2 regions of the Microbulbifer sp. CAU 1566 genome follow, and region 1 is predicted to be linked to the other one. Evidence: riboswitches for the same ligand, from Rfam matches in the RefSeq annotation. Region 1 holds a riboswitch; the other holds the start of a gene.
The links. Region 1 has a riboswitch for thiamine pyrophosphate ahead of M0G74_RS01570 (TonB-dependent receptor). Riboswitches for the same ligand answer to the same signal wherever they lie in the genome.
Positions count from the first base shown of each region.

Region 2: linked by a shared signal. The riboswitch ahead of thiC (phosphomethylpyrimidine synthase ThiC) and the one ahead of M0G74_RS01570 (TonB-dependent receptor) in region 1 are both predicted to bind thiamine pyrophosphate.

Region 1 covers NZ_JALNMG010000001.1:347,003-353,722, reverse strand. Annotated here, with positions in the region: gene pnuC (nicotinamide riboside transporter PnuC) at 1-632, opposite strand, end outside; gene M0G74_RS01575 (YkoF family thiamine/hydroxymethylpyrimidine-binding protein) at 636-896, opposite strand; gene M0G74_RS01570 (TonB-dependent receptor) at 911-3,064, opposite strand; TPP riboswitch at 3,116-3,231, opposite strand; gene M0G74_RS01565 (hypothetical protein) at 3,349-3,942, opposite strand; gene M0G74_RS01560 (peptidylprolyl isomerase) at 3,939-5,273, opposite strand; gene M0G74_RS01555 (phospholipase) at 5,378-6,397, opposite strand; gene M0G74_RS01550 (hypothetical protein) at 6,720-6,720, shown strand, end outside.
Region 2 covers NZ_JALNMG010000003.1:569,801-576,520, forward strand. Annotated here, with positions in the region: gene thiS (sulfur carrier protein ThiS) at 1-14, opposite strand, end outside; gene thiO (glycine oxidase ThiO) at 14-1,093, opposite strand; gene thiC (phosphomethylpyrimidine synthase ThiC) at 1,281-3,206, opposite strand; TPP riboswitch at 3,347-3,445, opposite strand; gene M0G74_RS10720 (aldehyde dehydrogenase family protein) at 3,691-5,058, opposite strand; gene M0G74_RS10725 (sulfite exporter TauE/SafE family protein) at 5,076-5,849, opposite strand; gene M0G74_RS10730 (hypothetical protein) at 6,036-6,323, shown strand; gene M0G74_RS10735 (di-heme oxidoredictase family protein) at 6,699-6,720, opposite strand, start outside.

The DNA.
Region 1 (6,720 bases):
GTAACCGTCTGTTCCTGGCTACCAGTTTGTTTTTGGTACAGCGCATACCACTGGAAAAACCCGATGATGACCAGTATCACATACAGAACAAATAGTAGTGCTGTGAGATACAGCTCGCGGTCGATATACAGATAAATCGCGGCACCGTCGATGACGATCCAGTAAAGCCAGTTTTCCAGTACCTTGCGGGTGACCATATAGGTGGTTACCACGGCACCCCAGGTAGTGAAGGAGTCCAGGTAGGGCAGGGCGGCGTTAGTGTAATTATCCAGTACGTAGCCAAATATCAGGGTGAGTAGACCCACGCCCGCAAATGCAGAGATATGCATGGCGGCGGACCAGCGGTGGATATGCAGCTTTTCACCCTCTTTATTGCGGTGTCGCCACTGCCACCAGCCGTACACGGCAATCACCAGATAAAAAATCTGTAGCGCCGATTCCATCAATAGGCTGACGTCCCAGAACAGGAACAGGTAGATGGCAGTACTGGCAAAGGCTGCGTACCAGCACAGGATATTTTCCCGCATTGCCAGCAGCAGATAGGTCAGTGCCAATACCACCGCTGCCACTTCCCACAGGGTCATGGCGGCGTACGCGGTGGCGATGGCTTCGCGGATTTCCGGGGAGAACATGGATCAGAGTCCAATGTTGGGGTTCAGGTCGCCGTCGATAAATTTGCACACGAAGATCGCGCGCCCGAACTGCTCCCAGGATTTGCGCATTTCCACTTTCAGGACGTCCATCACCACATCGTAGTCACCGAATACCTGGGTACTCATGGTGTTGGAGATTACCTGCAGCTGAGGCTGTTCGTTCAGACGCTGGATAAAATCCTTGATGGCCGGAATGTACTCGTCTTTCAGCGGGTACATGCTGATGTCTACGGAGAGTTGCATATCAATACTCCTACTTAAAAGGTATAGCTGCCGGAGATACCCGCAGTGCGCGGTTCGCCCAGCTGGTAGTAGGCTTCCGGCGCGTAGCCGTTGGCCGGATTGTTGCCGAACTGATTGCTGAAATAGAAACCGCGAGTGTAGATCACTTCGTCGGTGAGGTTTCTGCCCCACAGGGAAAGATCCCAGTTGTCGCCGCGGTAGGTGAGGCGCGCATTGACCAGTTCGTAGGCGGTGGATTTTTCGTTGTGGCTGTTGGACAAGTAGAAGTCGTCCTTGCCTTCCAGTTCCACGCGCGCCGTCAGGTTGCTGGTCAGCGCGTACTCGGCACCGGTGAAGTACTGGTAGTTGGGGGCGTGGGCCAGGTCGCGGCCGCTGAGGTCCACCGGCGAAGTCTCGCCGGTGTTGTCATCGCGGCCGTCGACGTGGGTGCTGCTGATAAAGTCTTCGAATTCCGCACTCAGCCAGCCGAAGGTGGCAAAGAGTTGCAGGGTATCGCTGGCCTGGAAGTTGATTTCCGCTTCGATACCGGTGCTGTGACCACCGGCAGCATTGGCCAGATAGTCATCGAAGGAAAAGTCTTCCGGGTTGAAGATGGACTGCTTGGCCTGAACGTCGCTGCGGTCTTGGTAAAAGGCGGCGACCTGGGCCTGCAGGCGGCTTTCCAGCCAATTACCTTTTACCCCGAACTCGTAGTTCAGCATGTTTTCGGTATCGAACAGGAAGGTCTCGCTGCCGATGGCCGGGTTGTTTTCCGAGGCCGAAATAATGCGACCGTTGACACCGCCCGCCTTGTAACCGCGGGACAGGGTGCCGTAAAGCATGGTGTTGTCGGTGGCGCTGAACTGCAGGGTGATATTGCCGCCCCACAGGTCTTCGCTGGTATCGCTGGTGACCGCAAGCGAGTCACTGTATTCCGCGCGGCGCTGCTCCAGGCGCAGGCCGGTAATCAGTTCGAAGCGCGCATTTAGGGCGGTATTCAGCTGCCCGTAAATGGCTGCATTGTCGGTATCGAACTGGCTGGCGAAGCTGGCGTTGCGTTCCAGTGCTTCTTCCTCGGTGCGCAGGTATGCACCGGCCACCCAGCTAGTGCTGCCGCCGAACAGTCGACTTTCGTCGGTGGAGACCAGGCGCACATCGGCGCTCAGGTTGTCGCGGTCGCGCAGGTAGTTGTCGGTGGAGCTGTATTCCCAGGGGTGAAAGCCCACATGGGTCCAGTCTTCGTCATAGCCGTATTCGGTATCGGAGGTGGCAGCGCTCAGTACGGATTTGACGGTGAACAGTTCGTTGCCGGTCCAAAGTCCGCTCATTGCGCCGGCGAGGGCTTCCTGGCGATCCCAGCCCGGCTGGTCGGACAGGGTGTTGCGGGAGTTATCCAGGGTAAAGGCGTCGTAGCCGTTGTCCGCATCCAGGTAGAAGAGGGTGAAGTCCAGTTGCAGGTCGTCACTGGCCTGGTAGCGCAGCTTGCCGCGGGCCACGGTCTCGTCAATGTTGTTGGTGTCCTTGCGATCCAGGTAGCGGTTGTGCACATAGCCGTCGGACTGCTGATTCTGTATCGCGAAGCGGTAGCTTAATTGCTCTGACAGTGGGCCACTGGTGACCGCAGAAAGAGTGTGGGAACCGTAGCGGGCGGCTTCGGCGGATACTTTTGCAAAGGTTTCCGCAGTCGGTGCATTGCTGGTCATGCTCACCAGGCCCGCCAGCGCGTTGGCACCGTAAACGGTGCCCTGCGGGCCGCGCAGGATCTCAACTTGCTGCATATCCAGGGTGCTGGCGGCGAGGCCGAGGCCGGTAAAGTCGATGCCGTCGACAATCAGGCCCACGGACGGATTCACCGGATCGATAAACTGGCTGCGCTCGCCGATACCGCGGATCTGCACGAAGCGGCCACGAGAGGCTCCGCTGGAAAAATTCACGTTGGGCGCCAGATTCAGCAGTTGCTCAAGATTGGTCGCGCCGCGGGTTTCAATGGCGGCGGTATCCAAAACACTCACGCTGGTGGGGGTGTCAAACTGGCTGGCCGTACGCAGCTGGCTGGTAACCACCACTTCTTCGATGGCGGTTTCCGCAGCGGCAGGCACGCTGGCCAAGGCTGCGGCAGTGGCGATCGCCCGGGCGACAGGCTTGATGCCGGGTTTGGTTCTGGGCTTGATGCAGTTATTGGAATTCATGGCTCTCTCGAACAAATAAGTGAGAGACCCGGAGTGCGACGTGAAGAGGGGAGCTTGTGGACTACCTATTCCTACGCCGGTATTAGCCGGATCAGGTTCAAGGGTTTGCGGGCCAGACCGATATGATCTGGCGGCATCTCAGGCGGTTGCCACCCCTTAGGTTTTACGGGCGCGATGGTAGCAGATATGCCGAAGCGTCGGAACTGGTGAATGTGAACCCCAGCAGCCGCCAGGTCGAGGACGGGGCTTGCTGCTGTGGCTACTTATGGGGGCTACCTATGGGCTCACTGCTGGACCTGATTCTGCGGCTCTTCTCCTGCAGGTTGTGGATGCTGCTCTAGCAGCTGCGCCCGCTGCTTCTGCAGTCGTTCCAGCTTTCTCTTACCTTCAGCCAGCTGCTCCGGTGATACTCCGCCCTGCCGTCCCAGTGCGATCATGTCTTTTAGATCGGCGATTTTTTTGGCTGAAGCGGCGGCAAAAGAGGCGTACACCTGCTGCTGCTGACGCGCTTCGTACGCCTGATACAGCTTGTGGTCTGCCAGCTCTTGGGTGGTGGGAGCAACCCGATCGCTGGGCCTGGGGGCCAGAGGGGGCATGCGCGGGTCGCCTGCGGCCATAGTCTGGCGCAGCGAGGTAACCGCGCTGGGTTCTGTCTCCTGAGGTTCTTTGCTGGCGGTTTTCGGTTGTGCAGGTTGCTGGTCGGATGACTGCACGGGGGAGGATGAGGGACTCTGCTTGGCGATTGCGTCAGCTTTTTGCGATGACTGCCCGGAGCCAATGAAGGGGACACCATCAGCCGCTGTCGGCCAAAACCCAGACCAATAGCCACCGAGAAGAGCTGCGGAAATAAATGCGAAGGTGATTAACTGGCGCGTCATGATGCGTTCTTCCGGTTTATTTCTCTTTGTATTTCGATGTGGGCGGCTTCCCGAGATTCGTGCAGTAACTGTTGGAACGTCTGCTGTAGCTTTTGCTGCGCAATGGCGTTGGCAGCCCGGTAGCGTACTGACTCGCCGTCTGCTGGCTGAAAACCGGTTTCGCGCTGGTCTACAAAGAGTATTTCCCAGTAAAGCGCTTTGCCGTTCTGGGGGCTGCGAACGGGTCGGGAAACCAGATGGGGCGTTTGCACAAATGCCAGCGCCTTGCTCCAGTGATCCTCACGGCTGTTGCGGTCTATCCACCCCAGTGCGCCACCGGAGGCTTTATCTTCGGCCCGTGAGTAACCTGTTACGGCTTCCGCAAAGGGCAAGCCGTCCTGAATTTCTGCGTACACCTGGTCCGCTAGCTCCTGGCTGTCCAGGCGGATGTGATAGGCATGGACTTTTTCCACCCGGGTAAATTTGTCCCGGTGGCTCCAGTAGTAGTTTGAAATTTCCTCCGCGGTGACCTGTCTGGCGAGGGCCTGTAGTTTGGGGTTTTCGTCGTGGATATCCTGTAGTAATCCCATTTGGCGCAGGCCAGATTCTCGTACCAGTGCATCTTCCACACACTGCTTGATGATCGCGCGAGAGGGTTCACTCACACCGGATTGGCGGTCAAACCAGTCGAGTACAAATTCCGTGGTTAACTGCTGCCGGATTGCCTCGCGAATGAAGTCCTGATTCAGGTTGTGCATTTGTACCTTGAGCTGCATATTTTGGCGGCGGTACAAGTCCCACAGTGTCAGCTGCCGCTCCGCTTGTTGCGGATGAAAACGATACCGGGCCAGTACCAGTTTTTTTGCTTGTTGCTGCTGTTGTGGCGTCATCGAAGTGTACAGTTGCTGTTGCAGCCGCAGCGCTGGCGCCAGGTATTCGGTATCGATGGATAGCGGTGCGGTAAGGAAGTCCAGGACATCGCCAGTACCAGTATTGCGCATGTCGTTTTGCAGTGATTCGCTGAAAGCGCTGCGAATGAGGCGGAACAGCTGTTGCTCCAGCTGGGTATCTCGGTCGTAACCCACCAGAGAGGGAGCAGCCTCGGACGATTGCCCTGTGAACTTGTTCGCCAGGATCCGGTTTTCCAGCAGACCGTTTAACACGGATTCCCGATCCGCGGACGCGTTTCGCTGCCGCGCTACGGTAACGAACAGGTCCAGTGCCTCAAAAGTAATATCCTCGCCATCGATTCGTGCCGCCACATGATCTGGCAGTGCAGGAGTGAACAGGGTAGCGGTCAAAAGTATCACTGCGACTGCCGGAACCAGTAACCAGAGCTTGTTGTTTTTCATTGTTGATTTCCGTCTGCCGGTATCGCGAGATACCGGCATTCTTTCGTTACCGATTTACTTACCGATTTACTTATCGATGTACTTACCGATTTACCTATCGATAGTTACTGGCTTACCCGCTGGGCGGCGTGGTTCAGGATGTGAACCACCATGGCGATCGCGTTGGGGACAACGGTGCGCGCTACCTGGACCCGGTCATTGTGATCCGTGCTCGACAACACGATGCCGCCGCTGCTGTACGCCAGTGCGCCACCCTGGGTGAGCAGTGGTCGGATATCGTGGTTGTTGCTGTTGACCGGGACAAAGTTGCTCAGGGCCTGGGTAACCAGGGTGTCGTCGTTCAGGTTTTCACTGTCATAGTAGTCGGCGACCCAGCCTTCCCAGCCGCTGTGGTTCAGTGCGGACGTTGTCCAGACGTGGTGGGGCTGCAGCAGGTCGGTGGTGTGCATGACAAAACCAAGGCTTTGCGCGGTAGGCTGAGCGAGGAACTGGCTGTACCAGTACTGGCCGAGGTTGTCGATGGGCTGGAAGGGGATTTCCTCGAAATCGTCGTACATGGATTTTGCGGAATGACTTCCCTGGCGATAGTTTGCTTCGGTAATGCCGTAGCTGTTGTACTCCGAATCATCTGCCCAGAACCAGCCCGACATACCACCATTGCCGTCATCCAGGTAATCGCCCACCAGCCAGCTGGCGGCCAGGTTATCGATATCCCCCCACACGGTGAGCAAGTCGTAGTTGTAGCCACCCAGGTCGTTGCCATGCACGTCGGGCCCGCGGGTGTGATTCTGGAAGTGCCAGTAGCTGGTGTAGTTCACCAGGGAGGCGCCGGCATTGAATACCGGCGCGTATACACAGTCACCGGTAACCGCACCGCAGAGGTAGGTGTCCTGAAAGTCATCGACATCGTAGGCGCCCTGGCCCAGGACCTCGGCAAACTGGTCCACGGTGTAGCCGGCGGCGTTCACCCAGGCTTTCAGTTTCGCGTATTCCGTGGTGCCGGGGTTATTGCGCATATAGTTGACGGCGTCGATCGCAATACGCTTGTGGGTGATTTGCTGGAATGCCTGGGCTGGAGTGGCCAGCAGGGCGGCCAATAGACTGGTGATCAGTAATTTATACATAAAAACTCCGGTTGTTTGTGTGGTTGCTTGTCTGGTTGCTTATGTAGATGCTTGTCGTGCGCCAGTAATTTTCTGGTCTATACCAGTCTGGAGTTTTTAAATGACAGCTTTTCGTGCGGATTGACGACAGTTGCTTGTGGCTTTTGTTTCGTCGTAGAAATGTGGCGAACATCGCAATTCGATCGCCCGGTTTCATTCATCTGCGGCATTTTTGTAATGTTCGTCGCATGCATTGTCGGCGCACGCTGAATGTCGCGATGCTGTATAAGTCGATGTATAAGTCGGTGTATAAGCTGATGCATCAGCCTCTGGAGTAAGAATTT
Region 2 (6,720 bases), on a different contig from region 1:
ACCAGTAATTGCATCAGGTCACCTGTTCAGTCGTTTGGATGAATTTGGAAATTTCGCTTTCGGCCTGGGCTACCAGCGCGGGGGCCAGCAGGTAGCCGTGGCGGAAAAGGCCGTTGATGCGGATAAGACCCGGCTCGCTTTCCACTACCGGTAAGTTATCCATGGTGGCGGGGCGGCAGTTAACGCGGGTTTCAATGACTCGGGCTTCGGCGAATGCGGGGTGAATCGAATAGAGTGCGCTGGAGAGTTCCATGGTGGAGCGCAGGGATATGGGGCTCCTGTCTTCGCTTTCGATTTCGGTGGCACCGATGACGGTCTGGTTGTTGGCTCTGGGTACGGCGTAGAGTTGGTATCTGGGGTGCAGCAGGCGAACGGGGCGGTTTAATTGCACTTCCGGGGTTTCTACGACCATGACTTCGCCGCGGACGCCGCGCAGGCCATTGATCTGATTTTTTGCACCGAGGCCGCGGGTGTCGATGACCAGGTCGAAGTATTCGTTGCCGTTTTCGGTCTGGATTGTTTCGGAGCCGCAATCTACCGGGGTGTTTTCGCGGATTTCGATTTCGTATTGCTTGAGCGCTTTGAGCAGCGCCGGCAGTAGTTTTCGGTTGTCGATGTCGGCTTCGGATGCCAGGTAAAGGCCCTGGTCGAAGCGGTCGAGTTCAGGCTCTAGGTCTCGCAGGGCGTTGTTGTCTAGCCATTGCAGTTGGTCGCGGTTATCCGAGCCCAGTTTGGCGTTGAGCTCCTGTTGGAATTGCAGGAGTTCGCTGCGGTCTTGTGGGTGGGCGATGAGGATGCTGCCTTTTTCGCGATAATCGACTTTAGTGCCAGTCGCCTGTTCCAGCTGTTTTGCCCAATATGGCCAGTATTGCAGGCTTTGCATGCCGAGCTGATAGATGGGGAGTGGGCAGTGGAACAGTTCGGAGAGTGGCGAGATCATGCCGGCGGCGGCGTGACAGGCACCCGCAGGCTTTTCTAGGCTACCGGATTCGAACAGGGTTACTTGGTGGCCTTTTTCAGACAAGCGCCAGGCTAGAAGGCGGCCCATCAGGCCGGCTCCCGCTACTGCGATATTTATTTTCCGCTCTGCCACTTTAGGGTTCCGGGGTAGGTATTTGGGAGGTTCGGGGCGGCAGTGCTACGGGTAATTGTTTGCCAGACACGCCGTGAACCCATCCATGGGGGCTCTTCCGCGAGGTCCCTCTCGCGGAAGGTCTGGCAAACAATTACCCGTACCACTACCTGCTCGTTTCACTAAGCAGTTTCTATTAATTTGGGGGTTACCCCTTGTGATAGATCTCTGCGCCTAGTTCTTTAAACTTGATCGACATTTCTTCCATTCCTTTGTTGGCCTCTGCTTCCTGCTTCGCTGCGTAATCCCGTACGTCTTGGGTGATTTTCATTGAACAGAATTTCGGGCCACACATGGAGCAGAAGTGGGCGACCTTGCCGGATTCTTTTGGCAGGGTTTCATCGTGGTACATGCGCGCGCGTTCGGGGTCGAGGCCGAGGTTGAATTGGTCTTCCCAGCGGAATTCGAAGCGGGCTTTGGAGAGGGCGTCGTCGCGTTTGTAGGCTCTTGGATGGCCTTTGGCGAGGTCGGCGGCGTGGGCGGCGATTTTGTAGGCCATTAGGCCTTCTTTTACGTCTTCTTTATTCGGCAGGCCGAGGTGCTCTTTGGGGGTTACGTAGCAGAGCATGGCGCAGCCCATGCTGCCGATCATGGCGGCACCGATGCCGGAGGTGATGTGGTCGTAGCCTGGGGCTATGTCGGTGGTCAATGGGCCGAGGGTATAGAAAGGTGCGCCGTGACAGTGCTCCAGCTGTTCGTCCATGTTTTGTTTGATCTTGTGCATGGGCACGTGGCCGGGGCCTTCGATCATGGTTTGGACGTCGTGTTTCCAGGCGATTTCGGTGAGTTCGCCGAGGGTGTGCAGTTCACCAAACTGGGCTTCGTCGTTGGCGTCGGCGATACAGCCGGGGCGCAGGCCGTCGCCGAGTGAAAAGCTGACATCGTAAGCTTTCAGGATTTCACAAATATCCTCGAAGTGGGTGTAGAGGAAGTTTTCTTTGTGGTGGGCGAGGCACCATTTGGCCATGATGGAGCCACCGCGGGAGACGATGCCGGTGGCGCGTTTGGCGGTCAGTGGTACGTAGCGCAGCAATACGCCGGCGTGGATGGTGAAGTAGTCGACGCCCTGCTCTGCCTGTTCGATCAGGGTATCGCGGAATACGTCCCAGTTGAGGTCTTCGGCGATACCGTTCACTTTTTCCAGGGCCTGGTAAATCGGTACGGTGCCGATGGGTACCGGTGAGTTGCGCAGGATCCATTCACGGGTTTCGTGGATGTTTTGGCTGGTGGAAAGATCCATTACGGTGTCGCCGCCCCATTTGATGGACCAGACGAGTTTTTCCACTTCTTCTTCGATAGAGGAGGTAATCGCGGAGTTGCCGATGTTGGAGTTCACTTTACACAGGAAGTTGCGGCCGATGATCATCGGTTCCAGTTCTGTGTGATTGATGTTCGCGGGGATAATGGCACGGCCTTCGGCGACTTCGCGGCGGACGAATTCCGGGGTGATTTGTGGCGGAATATAGATGCCTTCGCGGGCTTTCTGATAGTCCGTTGTCGTTAGTTCCTCAGCGATTTTCGCGCGGCCCATATTTTCGCGGATGGCGATAAATTCCATTTCCGGGGTGATGATGCCCTGGCGCGCGTAGTGCATCTGGGTGACGTTCTTGCCGGGCTTGGCTTTGCGCGGTGCGGGCAGGTTATCGAAGCGGATATGGTCGAGGCCCTGGTCGGCCATGCGTTTCTGGCTGTAGGCGGCCTGGCGGGTGTCGAGTATTTCGGTGTCGCCGCGAGATTCGATCCACTGTTGGCGCAGTTTCGGCAGGCCTTCGCGGACATTGGGTTTGTAGTCTGGGTCGGAGTATGGGCCGGCGGTGTCGTAGACCTGCAACGGTTCATTGGGCTCAAATACGGGGTTTTGTTCGTCGCCGCCGACGAGGCTTTGGCCTAGGCAGATTTCGCGAACGCCGACCTTGACGCCTTCATGCTCTCCTTGCAGGTAGACTTTGCGGGAGTTGGGGAATTGTTGGGCGGTGAGGTTATCGAGGAATTTTTTGGCACTTTCCTGCTGTTCGGCGCGGCTCTTCTTATTTGTTTTATTAGTGTTGGTTTTTGGTTCGGCGACTTGAGACATGCTGACCCCTTGCGTCATTTCTGACGTTCCGTGGATGGTATCCGTGAGTGGATGCCGGGGGGCAGATGGGAGAGCGGGTTTCGGACGCGCAGATTTAAAAATGCATTTAAATCTGGATTCAAACGTGCGTACGAAAAGTAGCGAATTCAGATCTTGTTCCCTACGCGGGGGTTACCCCGATCAGGTTCAACGGATCTCGCAACAGCGATCTCAGCCCAAAGGCACTCCGACAAGTTGGGGCCGAGTATAGTGGTAATTTGACCGGAAGGACAAGTCTTTGGAGTATTTTGGCGTTAGCCTGGTCCTATCGTAGTGGGAGCTTCGTAGCTCTTGCGGTGGCGGCCGGGCACTGGGTGGAAGGTTTCAGGACCGCTGTGTACCCATCCCTGGGCGCTGCGGCGGCGACGTCCTGTCGCCGACGCTCCTGAAACCTTCCACCCAGCACCCGGCCTTCGATTCAAGTTAAATACTTTGTAGCAACTGATCAGATCACCAGTGTTTTTTGATAGCTCATTTCGCGGATGGCGTAGCTCACGCCTTCTCTGCCTACCCCACTTTCCTTTACACCGCCGAATGGGAAATGTTCGGCGCGGAAGCCCGGGCCGTCGTTGACGGCGAGCAGGCCTACGTCCAGTTGGTTGTATAGACGTTTGGCGAGGGCGAGGTTTTGAGTAAATACGCCGGCTTGCAGGCCGAAGGGCGAGTTATTGATAAGAGACACGAGTTCGGCTTCGTCGTCGAACTTGCGCAGCGGTACAACCGGGCCGAAGGTTTCTTCGGCAACCAGTTCGGCGTCGTCGGCGACGTTGTCGAGGATGGTTGGCCAGAGAATGTTGCCTTCGCGTTTGTGACCAAACAGAACCTTTGCTCCGCCCTGTACGGCAGATTCAATGCGTCCTGCCACTTCGTCGGCGGCGGCGGTGTGGATCAAGGGGCCTACGAAGGTGTCGTCAAGAGCCGGGTCGCCGACGTTTAGATTGGCGGTGGCGGTGACGAGCTTTTCGGTGAAGACTTCGAATACTTCGCTGTGGACGAACAGGCGTTTGGCGGCGGTGCAGCGTTGGCCGGCAGTGGCGAAGCGCTGGTTGATGGTGGCGTTTACGGCGGCATCAAGGTCGGCGTCGGGCATGACGATGAGGGGATCGTTGCCGCCGAGTTCGAACAGCATTTTTTTGTAGCCGGCGTTCTTCGCGATGGCGTTGGCGGCGGCGGTGCCGCCGGTGAAGTTGATGGCTTGGATTTCGCGGTGGGACACCGCGTAACTTGTTGCTTCGATATCCGGGATCAGCATTTGCAGTACGGATTTGTCCATGCCGGCGGCGTAGCAGATTTCTACCAGCAGCTCCGCGGAACGTTTGTTTTGCGGGCCGGGTTTGAACAGGATGGTGTTGCCTGCGGCAAAGGCGGGGCCGATTTTGTGCACTGCGATGTTGATCGGGAAGTTGAATGGCGTGATGCACAGCACGGTGCCCAGCGGCTTCCACAGTACCACACCGATTTTTTCGCGCATGGGCGGGAAGGCGTCGGAGTCGAGGGCTTCGCCGTTGATATTGCGGGCTTCCATGGCGCTGGACAGGGCGGTGTTGTAGGCGCGGTCGATTTCGATTCGGCTGTCGCTGATGGTTTTGCCAGTTTCTTCACAAATCAAACGGGCCAGGTCTTCCTTGCGTTCCAGCATCAGCTGGGCAAGTTTCATCAGGATATTCGAGCGCTCAAATGCGGGGGTGGCCCGCTGGATTTGGCGGCCGGCCACCAGGGTTTGGATCGCCTGCTCTACTCGTTCTTTGGTGTGGAAGTCGTAGGCTTCAATCTGCTCGCCGTTGTAGGGATTAATAATCTGATAATCGGCCATCGTATATACCTAAATTCTTATGCTACAAACAACTGGTAAACAATGCGCGCCCCGGCAATCAGCAGTGCCGCACGCATTAAATTGAAAAAGACTTCGCTGTTGATCCGGTTCAAAAGTGCAATACCAATACGGGTACCAATCACCGCAGCTACGGTGAGCAGCAGGATCAGTCCCAAGTGATCGGAGAAGGCAAACCCCAGATAAATAAACGCAGGCACCTTGAGCGCGTGGCACCAGGCCTGCATCACGGACTTGTTCGCCACAATCTCTTTGGGCGTCATATCCTTGCGCACAAAGAAAGCAGCCAGCAGCGGATCTACCGCCCCCGCGACAATACCTAATGTGCCGGTCGCGATGCCCACCCAGAAAAAATTGCGCGGTTTCAGTCGAATTTCCGGCAGTTTTTTCGGTTTGAAAACGGTGTAGAAAATCAGTACTGCCAGCAACACCAACGGCAGCTGTTGCCAATCGAGATTGGCCAGCCCCAGGGTCATAGCGGCGGAGCCCAGGGTGCAACCAATAAAAAACGGGATGCATTGCTCCCAACGGATATGTTCGCGCACGTAGGCAACGCGAGCGAGATTATTCAGTAGCTGCACGGCGCCATGAATCGGCACCAGGGCACGCAACGGGATAACCACGTTCAATGCGGCAAACATCAAAATGCCACCCGCGCCGCCGGTCACCGCAGAGATAAACGCACTGACCACGCAGACAGCAAGTAACAGCCCAAGGGCAAGGCCGGGGCTCTGGTCTGGCATCAGGCTTAACAGCGAACCCAGCTCCGCCAAGGAAGACCCCCACACTTAGAATAGTGACTGATATTAATGCGAACGTACTCGTTCGAACGGTTTTTGAGCGATGGCCAGTCTACCCATATGACAGGCTTAAACCCAGTAGTCACGGGCCCGCAGCTGGTCATTTAGGGACATAAACAGCGAATTAGGGCATTGTTCTGACTACCCTAAACTGGAGCCATGAAGCCCGATACCAGTACCGCCATGCGCGAGATCATCTCGGAAGTCCGCACCACCCTGCCCTTCACCATGCCGGCGGCCGAGCTGTGTGCGGGCCCTTGCCAGGGTTGCGCGAAGAAGTTGTTGGAGTATCTGGATCAGGAGATCGAGGAATGGGAAAGCCGCCTGGAAGCGGATGAGAAACCGACTCTTGGAGAGGTCTCCAGGTTCGCCAAGACCTGCACCCGTATTCACAGGGCAATTGCTGCAAATGGGTTGATAGCCGCGGATCATATTTCGGTGCCATAGCGGAAGTGCACTGAAGCAGGCACGGTGGCGGTGAATCACTGGGTATCGGCTTTCGAAACCGCTGTGAACCCATCCCTGGGCGCTGCGGCGCAAACATCCTGTTTGCGACGCTTTCGAAAGCCGATCCCCAGCACTTCACCTTTAGCTCTGCCACCTAGGCTTCGTAGAACCGGTCTGTGTATGTAAATTTTCTTACGAAGCTGAAGCCTTCGAATCGAAGTTAAAGTGCCGGGTACGGGTTTTCAGGAGCGTCGGCGACAGGGACGTCGCCGACGCAGCGTACATGGATGTATTCACAGCGGTCCTGAAAACCCGTACCCGGTGCTTTAACGCCACCAAACGACATAAGAACCCCCAAAATTCGGGGCTAGGACATCAAAGCGAGTTCAAAAAAGCT